DNA from 2 places in the Streptomyces sp. NPDC107546 genome. Region 1 is predicted to be linked to the other one. Evidence: riboswitches for the same ligand, from Rfam matches in the RefSeq annotation. Region 1 holds a riboswitch; the other holds the start of a gene.
The links. Region 1 has a riboswitch for cyclic di-AMP ahead of ACZ7L1_RS22485 (transglycosylase SLT domain-containing protein). Riboswitches for the same ligand answer to the same signal wherever they lie in the genome.

Region 1 (5,318 bases):
CGGCGTCAAGGTGCGCTCGTGGCCGCCCCACGCGGGCATGACGGCCAACGCGTACGTCGTCGACAACCCGGAACTCGCCGATCTCGCCGCACGTTTCGTCAAACAGATCGGCTTCACCGGCATCGTCGACCTCGACCTGCGCTTCGACCGGCGCGACGGACAGTACAAACTGCTCGACTTCAACCCGCGCATGGGCGCCCAGTTCCGGCTGTTCGAGAACGAATCGGGGGTGGACGTCGTCCGCGCCATGCACCTGGACCTGACCGGCCGTGCCGTACCGGAGGGGGAACAGCGCGCCGGCCACCGGTACATCGTGGAGAACATCGACCTGCCGGCCCTGCTCGCCTACCGCCGCAGCGGCTACACGACACCGCACGCACCGGCCCGTGCGAGCGGCACGGAACTGGCCTGGTTCGCGGGGGACGACCCACTGCCGTTCGTCACGATGCTCGCGCGCTTCGTGCGGCCGGGCGCGAAGCACCTGTATCAGCTGTGGCGGACCAACCGCCGCGGCAGCACGACCCGTACGTCGTAGGCGTACGACCGGTACGTCGCAGGCGTACACGCTCCACCACGAAGTAGGCACGTCGCGTCCTGGGGAGGGACTTCGTGATTCAACCGGTAGCAGTCATCGGTGCCGGGCCGTTCGGCCTGTCCACCGCCGCCCATCTGCGCGGGCGCGGTATCCCGGTCCGCGTCTTCGGTGAGCCCATGGTCAGCTGGCGCGACAACATGCCCGCGGGCATGCTCCTGAAGTCCACTCCGGTCGCCTCGAACATCGACGCGCCCCAGCGCGGCCACACCCTGGCCGACTACTGCGACGCGGCGGGCATCCGCCGACTGGTGACGGACGAGGACATCATCCCGGTCGAGACGTTCATCGCGTACGGGGAGTGGTTCCAGCAGAAGCTGGTGCCCGAGCTGGAGCGGGTCCGGGTGGTCTCCGTGGACCGCCACAAGGGCGGTGGCTTCGATCTCAAGCTGGACTCGGGCGAGTTGTTCACCGCTCGGGCGGTCGTGGTGGCGACCGGCCTGTCGGGACTCGCCCACCTCCCACCGGAGCTGGCCGCCGCGGCAGTCGACGGCCCCACGCCCACCGGTCCGGTCTCGCACAGCTCCCAGCACCATGACCTCAGCCGGTTCTCAGGCAAGGAACTGCTGGTCGTGGGCGCCGGCCAGTCCGCGTTGGAGACGGCGGCGCTGGCGGCCGAGGCGGGCGCACGGGTGCGCGTCGTAGCGCGCGGGCAGGGCAGGGTCGCCTTCGGCGCACCCCCGTGGGACCAGCCGAAGCTGCGCCCCGAGTCGCCCTTCGGCCGTGCCTGGTCCCTGTGGGCGCTGAGCTACTACCCCCACCCGTACCGCTTCCTGCCCGCCCAGACCCGCCACTACCTGGTGAGCCGCGTCCTCGGCCCGCTCGGCGCGTGGTGGCTGCGCGACCGCTTCCAGGAGAACGTGCAGGTGCGTGAGGTCGTCGGCATCCTCAGCGCGTCGGTGGCGGACGGCAGCCCGGCCCTGACGGTCCGGACCCACACGGGCCGCACGGAGGAGATGACCGCGGACCACGTCATCGCCGCGACCGGCTATCGCGTGGACATCTCCGCGATGGACTTCCTGGGCCATGAGCTGCGTACACGCCTGGCGGTGAGCCGGGGCGCGCCCAAGCTCGGCGCGGGCTATGTGTCCTCGGTCCCGGGCCTGTACTTCACGGGCCTGCCGGCGGCGGCCTCCTACGGACCGGTGATGCGGTTCGTCTGTGGCACGGAGTTCGCGTCGCCGCGCCTGGCGAAGCACCTGGCGACGGCCCACGGCTGACCCCGGTCGGCCACCGGACCACCGCGTGGCCCTTCCCCCTCGGAAGGGCCACAGGGCCACGGTTGTCGAGCCGGATGCCGACCGGTTCTCGGAGGGGGCCGATGCCGACCGGTTCTTTGGCAGGAGGGCCAGAGGTCGGCCGCAGGCCAGTCGTAGGTCAGCGGTAGGTCGGCGGTAGGTCGGCCGGTTCACGACGGGTGGCCGGACGTCGGCTGGTTCGCGGTGAGTCGTGGGGGTGTTCCATCCGTATTCTCTGATCATGGCCGCACCCCTCGCATATTCACTCATCGCCACTGACCTGGACGGGACGCTGCTGCGCGGCGACGACACGCTCTCCGACCGGTCGAGGGACGCGCTGGCGCGGGCCGCCGCGGTCGGCGCGCAGCACCTCGTGGTGACGGGGCGTCCGGCCCCCAGGGTGCGGCCGCTACTCGACGACCTGGGCGGCAGGGGGCTCGCGGTGTGCGGGCAGGGCGCGCAGGTGTACGACGCCGGCGCGGACCGGTTGCTGTTTTCCGTCACCCTGGACCGGGAGTTGGCCGAGACCGCGCTCGGCAAGATCGAGGCCGAGGTGGGGCAGGTGTACGCGGCCGTCGACCAGGACGGCGTGGACGGGCTCACGCTCATCGAACCCGGATACCGGATGCCGCACCCCACGCTGCCCGCGGTGCGGGTCCAACGGCGCGACGACCTGTGGTGCGCGCCCATCAGCAAGGTGCTGCTGCGCCATCACGCCCTGACCGACGACGAGTTGGCGACGGCGGCGCGCAGCGCGGTCGGTTCGCTGGCGACGGTCACCATGTCCGGGCCCGGCACAGTCGAACTCCAGCCATGCGGCATCACCAAGGCGACAGGGCTCGCGCTCGCCGCCGAGTATCTGGGTCTGGGGCCGTCCCAGACCATCGCGTTCGGCGACATGCCGAACGACATCCCGATGTTCGACTGGGCCGCGCACGGCGTCGCCATGGCGAACGCCCACCCCGAACTCAAGGCGGTCGCCGACGAGATCACGAAGTCGAACGAGGACGACGGCATCGCCGTCGTCCTCGAACGACTTTTCGGGGGCCGCTAGACCTCGGCTTCAGCCTCGGTACGCGCGGCGCACAGCGTCAGTACGCGCTGTTGACGTTGTCGATGGAGCCGTACCGGTGGGCGGCGTAGTTGCACGCGGCCGTGATGTTCGCGACCGGGTCGTAGATGTTCCAGGACGTGCCCGGCACGTGGTACGCGCGGAAGGTCGGGTCGATGACCTGGAGGAGGCCCTTGGACGGGATGCCCATCCGGGCGTTGGAGTCCCAGAGGTTGATGGCGGACGGGTTCCCCGACGACTCACGCATCACGTTGCGGTGGATGCCGTAGTAGGAGCCGGGGATCCGGTGCTGCCGCATGACGACCAGCGACTGACGGATCCAGCTGTCGAGGTTTCCGGCGCGCGTCGTCATGGTCTTGGCGGCGGCGGTCGTGGTCGTCGCGGAGGCGGGGGTCGCGGCGGAAGCGCTGGTCGCGCCCAGGACCGGAAGGGCCAGAACGGCGGCACCCGTCCCCGCGACAGCGAGGGCACGGGTGAGGCGCGCGGCCTTGGAGCGGCGGTCCAGACGGCGTGCGGGCAGGGCGAAAGCGGGCATGTCGTAGTCCTCTCCGGCGCCTGCGAGGTGAGCTGTCGGGTTCGGGCGGGGAGGTGCCCGGCCTTGTCCTCGGTGCCGAGGACTCGGCTTCACCCCAAGCCGTTCCGGCGCTGTGTCCGGTCCGGCGGCTTACCTGGGTCCCCCGCTCCTGCCGTTGGTGGTGGATGGGCTCGCGAGCGGCGGCAGGATTCGGCGGTCCGCTCGGATCGATTGGGAAGGTATGCGAGAGCACATGTCGGGAACAAGCCTGGAAGTCACACTCCGAGGTAAATGACCTTGAAATGCGGGAATAAGGGATGTGATCCATTTTGTTGAACAGGGTTCAACTTGGCATAAGCAAAGCGGAAGTTGAGATTCCGAATGCTTCGCGTCGCCCCGCAACGGCGTGAGCTAACTCACTCGCACTTTCCTTGATCGGGATCCGCAATGCGGGATCCTGGGGCGGCAATTCGGACAAAAGGCTCGACGATCGCCTTTAGGTGGGGGTTTTATGGTGGCGAATTAGAGTAATTCGGACAGTTTCTGGATCTACGGGAACCCCCGCCCCCGGATCGGAAGGCGTGACCGACGTCACCCGTCATGCCGTAGCGGGCCGTATGGAGCCGATCTGTGCGTGCGCCTCGGGATTCCGGGCGTCCCGGCGGGATCGGAGGTGAGCCCGGCCGGGTGATGGTGCCGAGCGGGGCGTCCGGGGGGTCGCGTGGCCCTGCGGAGGCCTTCGGGGTGCGGGGCTGCTCCGGAAGCGGGATGCGAGGGGCGTTTCCGGGGACCGGTGCGCGTCGCCGGCCACCGGAAGGGGCAGCTTTCCGCTATGTCGCTCCAAACCCGCTCGTATCACCTGATCAAGAACATACCTCTCGTGATCCGATACGGCCCGGCCTGGAACAGCGGGCACTCGTGGTGATCGAAACCTGACCGGATACGCTGACTTGAGTGATGGCGGCGACAGATCGACAAACTCGGTGAGTCGAGTCGTCCTGACGACGTCATCGATCAAGTGACCGACCTCGATACCGACCGTGTGATCGTCAGCAGACGTCAGCAGACAGGAGACCTCACGTGACCGTCGTCGGGCCGTTCGGGCTGAGCGTGCGGGACCAGGCTCTGGAAGCCGATGTCCAGGCCGGATTGGCCGCTGTCGAGGAAGGGCTGCTCGACGCCACGAAGAGCGAGGTGCCCTTCATCACCGAGGCCGCGCAGCATCTCGTGCGCGCGGGCGGGAAGCGGTTCCGGCCGCTGCTCGTCATGCTCGCGGCGCAGTTCGGTGACCCGTACGCGCCGGGGGTCGTCCCCTCGGCCGTGGTCGTGGAACTCACCCACCTCGCCACGCTGTACCACGACGACGTGATGGACGAGGCCGAGGTGCGGCGCGGGGTGGCCAGCGCGAACAGCCGCTGGGGCAACTCGGTGGCGGTCCTCACCGGCGACTTCCTGTTCGCCCGCGCGTCCCACATCCTGGCCGACCTCGGCCCGGAGGCGGTCCGTATCCAGGCGGAGGCGTTCGAGCGGCTCGTCACCGGCCAGATCCTGGAGACGGCGGGCCCGCGGGACGGCCGTGACCCGGTGGAGCACTATCTCGACGTCCTCGCCGGCAAGACGGGCTCCCTGGTGGCGGTGGCGTGCCGCTTCGGCGCGATGATGTCGGGCGCCGACGAGACGGTCGTGGATGTGCTGACGCAGTACGGCGAGCGTCTCGGCGTGGCGTTCCAGCTGGCCGACGACGTCCTGGACATCGCCTCCGACTCCCACGAGTCCGGCAAGACGCCGGGGACGGACCTGCGCGAGGGCATCGCGACCCTCCCGGTCCTGCGCCTGCGCGAGCGCGCGCAGCGGCACGGGCTGCCGGAGGACGTCGCCCTGTGCGAGCTGCTGGACTCCGAC
Region 2 (5,318 bases), on a different contig from region 1:
ATCGCGATCGCCTCGTCGCCGAGCGGGTTGACGCCCGGTCCTGCGGCCAGGGAGTGCGCCACGAGGACGTGCAGGCACTTCACCCGGTCCGGCATGCCGCCCGCGCTGGGGAAGCCCTCCAGGACCTCGATGGCGTCACGGCGGGAGATGTAGTCCTCGTGCGCGGCGCGGTAGGCGGCGGCCAGTTCCGGGTCCGTGGCCAGCCGCTCCGTCATCTCCTTCATGACGCCGTCTGCCTCCAGCGTGCCGATCGCGGAGGCCGCCTTCGGGCACGTCAGGTAGTACGTCGTCGGGAACGGGGTGCCGTCGGGGAGCCGCGGCGCCGTCTCCACGACGTCCGGCTGCCCGCAGGGACACCGGTGCGCGATCGCGCGCAGCCCACGCGGGGGGCGCCCGAGCTGCTGCTTGACGGCCTCGACGTCCGCGTCCGTCGGCTCGGTGCGCGGGGTGGGCGGCGGAGGGGTTTCCATGGCTCTCTTTCAGACAGTCTTTCTCATGGGTGCGTCAGGTCCGTCGGGATGCGTCCGGGTGCGTGACGGGCGCGTCAGGGCGCGGTGCGCTCACCGGCCGGACCGTCGGCCCTGTCCGCCGCGTCGGCCCTGTCCACCCCGTCCCAGAGGCCGGCGTACCAGGGGCGTACGGCCGTGCTCCGGTCCGCGCGCGACGGCTTGACCGCGTCCGGGTCGATCACGATGTAGCCGGTCTCCCCCGGCATCACATAGTGCAGCCGCTGGCGGATCTGCTGCTCCGCGTAGGCGTCGTCCTGCCAGCGCGCCTTCAGGTCACGCAGCTGTTCGACGCGCTTGCGGGCCTCCTCCTGCTGCCGCTCCAGGTCGGCGATCTCGCCGCGCTGGGAGACGTACTGCCGCATCGGGTAGGCCAGTGCCACGATCAGCGAGCACAGGACGAGGGCGAGGAGCGCGGCCCGGCCGGTGAGCCGGGAGCGGCGGGCCTGGCGCCGGGTCTGGGAGCGGTAGACCCGGGCGGCCGTCTGCTCGCCGAGCAGCCTGAGCCTGGTCGCGGTGGAGAACCGGTCGCGGTCCTTCCCGGCCATGTCTCCCGCCTCCCCTTCACACGCGCGTACGTCCCCGCACACGGTACGGGACCGAGTACGGGGACGTACGTACGACCGGCCAAGCCTTGCCCGGGCTTGCCCCAGCGGCTTGCCTCGTCTCAGCCCTTGAAGCGCGGGAAGGCCGAGCGGCCGGCGTACACCGCGGCGTCGTCGAGGATCTCCTCGATGCGCAGCAGCTGGTTGTACTTGGCGACGCGCTCGGAGCGGGCCGGGGCGCCGGTCTTGATCTGGCCACAGTTGGTGGCGACGGCCAGGTCGGCGATGGTGACGTCCTCGGTCTCGCCGGAGCGGTGGGACATCATGCACTTGAAGCCGTTGCGCTGGGCCAGCTCGACGGCGTCCAGGGTCTCGGTCAGCGAGCCGATCTGGTTGACCTTGACCAGCAGGGCGTTGGCCGCGCCCTCCTCGATACCACGGGCCAGGCGCTCGGGGTTGGTGACGAACAGGTCGTCGCCGACCAGCTGGACCTTGTCGCCGAGCTTGTCGGTGATGACCTTCCAGCCGGCCCAGTCGTCCTCGAACAGCGGGTCCTCGATGGAGACGAGCGGATAGGCCGCGACGAGCTCCTCGTAGTACTCCGTCATCTCGGCGGCGGAGCGCTCCTTGCCCTCGAAGAGGTACTTGCCGTCCTTGTAGAACTCGGAGGCGGCCACGTCGAGCGCGAGGGCGATCTGCTGGCCGGGGGCGTAACCGGCCTCCTTGATGGCCTCCAGGATGAGGTCGAGGGCCTCACGGTTGGAGCCGAGGTTCGGGGCGAAGCCGCCCTCGTCGCCGAGGCCGGTGGCCAGGCCCTTGCTCTTCAGGACCTTCTTCAACGTGTGGTAGACCTCGGTGCCCCAGCGCAGCGCCTCGGAGAAGGACTCCGCGCCGATCGGGGCGATCATGAACTCCTGGATGTCCACGTTGGAGTCGGCGTGCGAGCCGCCGTTGAGGATGTTCATCATCGGCACCGGCAGCAGGTGCGCGTTCGGGCCGCCCAGGTAGCGGAACAGGGGCAGGTCGCTGGCCTCGGAGGCGGCGTGGGCGACGGCGAGGGAGACGCCGAGGATCGCGTTGGCGCCGAGGGAGCCCTTGTTGTCGGTGGCGTCCAGGTCCATCATCGCCTGGTCGATCAGGCGCTGTTCGGTGGCGTCGTAGCCGACCAGCTCCGGGCCGATCTGCTCGATGACGGCGAGAACGGCCTTCTCGACGCCCTTGCCCTGGTAGCGGTTGGGGTCACCGTCGCGGAGCTCGATGGCCTCGAAGGCGCCGGTGGAGGCGCCGGACGGAACGGCGGCACGACCCGTGCTGCCGTCGTCGAGGCCGACCTCGACCTCGACCGTGGGGTTGCCTCGGGAGTCCAGGATTTCCCGGGCTACGACGACGTCGATGGACGGCACGAGCATCTCCTTCTTGGATGTGACGCTGGAAGTGCGGGGCTGTCTGCCTTGCGGCTGTGCCTTGCGACTAGAGCCTAACCGCCCCGGGCTGTCGGCCGGCCTACCGACCGTCCCGTGGACAGGGTGACGGTACACATTGTTCCTGCCCGGAACAAAGGGCTGGGGAAAGGTCGGGTGAAATCCGCACGGCCGGACAGCGAACGGGCCGGACAGCGAAGAGGCGTGACAGCGAACGGGCGGGACAGCGAACAGGGCGGACAGCAAAAACCCCGCTCCGGCGCGCACGGGGGAACACGCACCGGAGCGGGGAGCCCGTGGGGACGGGGGTGGGCCCTCACGCGACCCCCGCGGTGGGGGTCACGCCTGGCAGGGGCCTGCGGCCCGGCTACCGGGTGGCTGTCACTTCAGGTGCAGCTGCTGGCCCGGGTAGATCAGGTCGGCGTCCTGGACGATGTCCTTGTTCAGGTCGAAGAGCTTCGTCCAGCCGCCCTGGACGTGGTGGGTCGCGGCGATCGAGCTGAGGGTGTCGCCCTTGACCACCTTGTACTCGCCGTCGCCCTTCTTGACCTTCTGGCCGGTCGGGGTGGTGACGGTCTTCTGCGGAGCCGGGCGCTGCGCGGAGCGGTTGGCCGCCTGCCGCTCGGTCGAGCGGGTGGTGGTGCTCTTCGTGGTGGTGCTCTTCGCGCCGCTCGAGGAGCCCGTGGCCGCGGAACCGTTGTACGCGGCGCTGGTCAGGCCCTTGCCGCACACCGGCCAGGCGCCCTTGCCCTGGCCCGCGAGGACCTTCTCGGCGACGGCTATCTGCTGGCCCTCGGTGGCCAGGTCGGCGCGGGAGGCGTAGGCGGTGCCGCCGTACGCGGCCCAGGTGGAGTTCGTGAACTGCAGACCGCCGTAGAAGCCGTTGCCGGTGTTGATGTGCCAGTTGCCGCCGGACTCGCACTGGGCGACGGCGTCCCACTGGGCGGCGGTGGCCGCGGAGGCGTTCCCGGCCGCGAGGAGCGGGCCGGCGATGGCAGCGCCGGCGACACCGGCGAGCGCGATGGCACGGGTGGCCTTGGACGGGCGGCGGTGCTTACCGTTGCCGGAACACAGCATGGTTCATTCCCCTCACCGACGCCTGCGAGGTGAGCTGTCGGGTTCGGGCCGGTTGAGTTGCCCGGCCGTGCCCCTTGCGGAACACGGCTTCACCCCGAGCCGCTTCCGGTCAACTCCCGGATGCGGCGCCTACCTTGGGTCCCCCGCTCCTGCCTACGGCGCTTGACGCGACGACTGTTCCCGTACGGCCGCTGGCAGGATTCGGCGTTGCGACCGCCGGGGCTCGCTGTGGCGAGCGATCACGACCGTAAGCAGTCGATCGCCGGAATTTCAAAGACGATCAGGGCTTATGAGACCCATATCTCACTTTCACCAAACAGGACATTCAGCGCGAAGTGGGTCGTCAACTTCCGCCACGGAAGGGGCAGTTCAGGACGAGTCGCCGGTCGGGTCGGCGCCGAGCGCAAGGCTCTGACCGGGGAGGATGAGGTTCGGGTCGGCGCCGACCGTCTGCCTGTTCGCCTCGTACAGCGCCGTCCATCCGCCGCTGAGGTCAAGGGAGTCGGCGATGGACGACAGATTGTCCCCGGGGCGGACGGTGTACGAACCGTCGACGGCGTCACGCGCGTCCGTGGTGCCGCGCGAGGCGTGCCGGCCGGACACGTCCGACGTACGGCCGTCCGCCGCACTCTCGTCGGCGCCGTCGCCGCGATGACGACCGGCGCTCGAGGTCTCGGGCGAACTCGCCCCGGACGAGGCATCGTCCTGTGTCGACTTGTCCGACCCATCGCTCTTCGTCGTGGCCGCCGGAGCACCACCGGACCCCTGTGCGCTGTTGGCGGCGTCGGCGGTCGACGCCCCGAACGAGGGTGAGGACGAGGAGGACGAAGGGGACGAAGAGGATGAAGAAGGCGACGGAGTGGTCGACGCAGATGATCCGGACGAGTCGGACAGACCGGAGTCAAGACCGGACCCGAGACCGGAATCGGAGGACGATCCGCCGTCGGACGACGAGTCCCCGGCGACACCCGTGTCGACACCGGCGGAGCCGGAGTCCTTGCTCAGACCGTTCAGCAGGCCGCAGGTGCCCCAGACCCCCACGCCCCGGGCCGCCAGGACCTTCTCGGCGACGGCGATCTGCTGCGAGCGGCTCGCCTGGTCGGGGCTCGGCGCGTAGTCGAGACCGCCGTACCTGTCCCAGTCGTCCTGCGTCAACTGCAGCCCGCCGTAGTGACCGTTGCCGGTGTCCGCGCTCCATGAGCCGCCGCTGACGCACTCCGCGACCTGGTCCCAGGTGACGCCGGTGGCCGCGCTCGCGCCGGTGGCGCCGAGCAGCGGAATCGCGATCGCTGATCCGGTCACCCCTGCCGCGACGAGGAGAGCCGGAGCCTGACGGGGGCGACGGTGACGACCGTTCCCGGAGAGCATGCGGTTGCCTTTCACACGACAGCATCGACCGACGCGACGGCCGTGGCGTGCGGACCGCCGCGTTGCTGCGTGAACGTATCCGCACTGGATCGCTTGTCACAAGTTAATGCAGCGTAGATCACGTGAAGATCACAGAGGTGAGATCCTGTCACCTTCTTGTGACCACCGGCGTGTTCGCCGTGTCATGTCCGGATGTCGGCGGGAGCTTCGTGACCTTTCTCCGGTACCGGTGTGAACGCCACGGGCAGCGTGCGCAGGCCCCGCATGATGAGTCCGCCGCGCCACCGCAGGTCGGACGGGTCGACCGCGAGCCGCAGGTCCGGCAGGCGGGTCAGGAGCGTGGCGAGCGCCGTCTGTCCCTCCAGGCGGGCCAGGGGAGCGCCCAGGCAGTAGTGGATGCC

Region 2: linked by a shared signal. The riboswitch ahead of ACZ7L1_RS10570 (transglycosylase family protein) and the one ahead of ACZ7L1_RS22485 (transglycosylase SLT domain-containing protein) in region 1 are both predicted to bind cyclic di-AMP.

What each region holds. Positions count from the first base shown of each region.
Region 1 covers NZ_JBVKBA010000015.1:67,721-73,038, forward strand. The annotation lists gene ACZ7L1_RS22470 (carboxylate--amine ligase) at 1-535, shown strand, start outside; gene ACZ7L1_RS22475 (FAD-dependent oxidoreductase) at 610-1,812, shown strand; gene ACZ7L1_RS22480 (HAD family hydrolase) at 2,072-2,884, shown strand; gene ACZ7L1_RS22485 (transglycosylase SLT domain-containing protein) at 2,922-3,437, opposite strand; cyclic di-AMP (ydaO/yuaA leader) riboswitch at 3,442-3,642, opposite strand; gene ACZ7L1_RS22490 (polyprenyl synthetase family protein) at 4,497-5,318, shown strand, end outside.
Region 2 covers NZ_JBVKBA010000006.1:21,207-26,524, forward strand. The annotation lists gene ACZ7L1_RS10555 (DUF501 domain-containing protein) at 1-470, opposite strand, end outside; gene ACZ7L1_RS10560 (FtsB family cell division protein) at 545-1,054, opposite strand; gene eno (phosphopyruvate hydratase) at 1,174-2,460, opposite strand; gene ACZ7L1_RS10570 (transglycosylase family protein) at 2,854-3,549, opposite strand; cyclic di-AMP (ydaO/yuaA leader) riboswitch at 3,554-3,720, opposite strand; gene ACZ7L1_RS10575 (LysM peptidoglycan-binding domain-containing protein) at 3,919-4,917, opposite strand; gene ACZ7L1_RS10580 (cytochrome P450 family protein) at 5,100-5,318, opposite strand, start outside.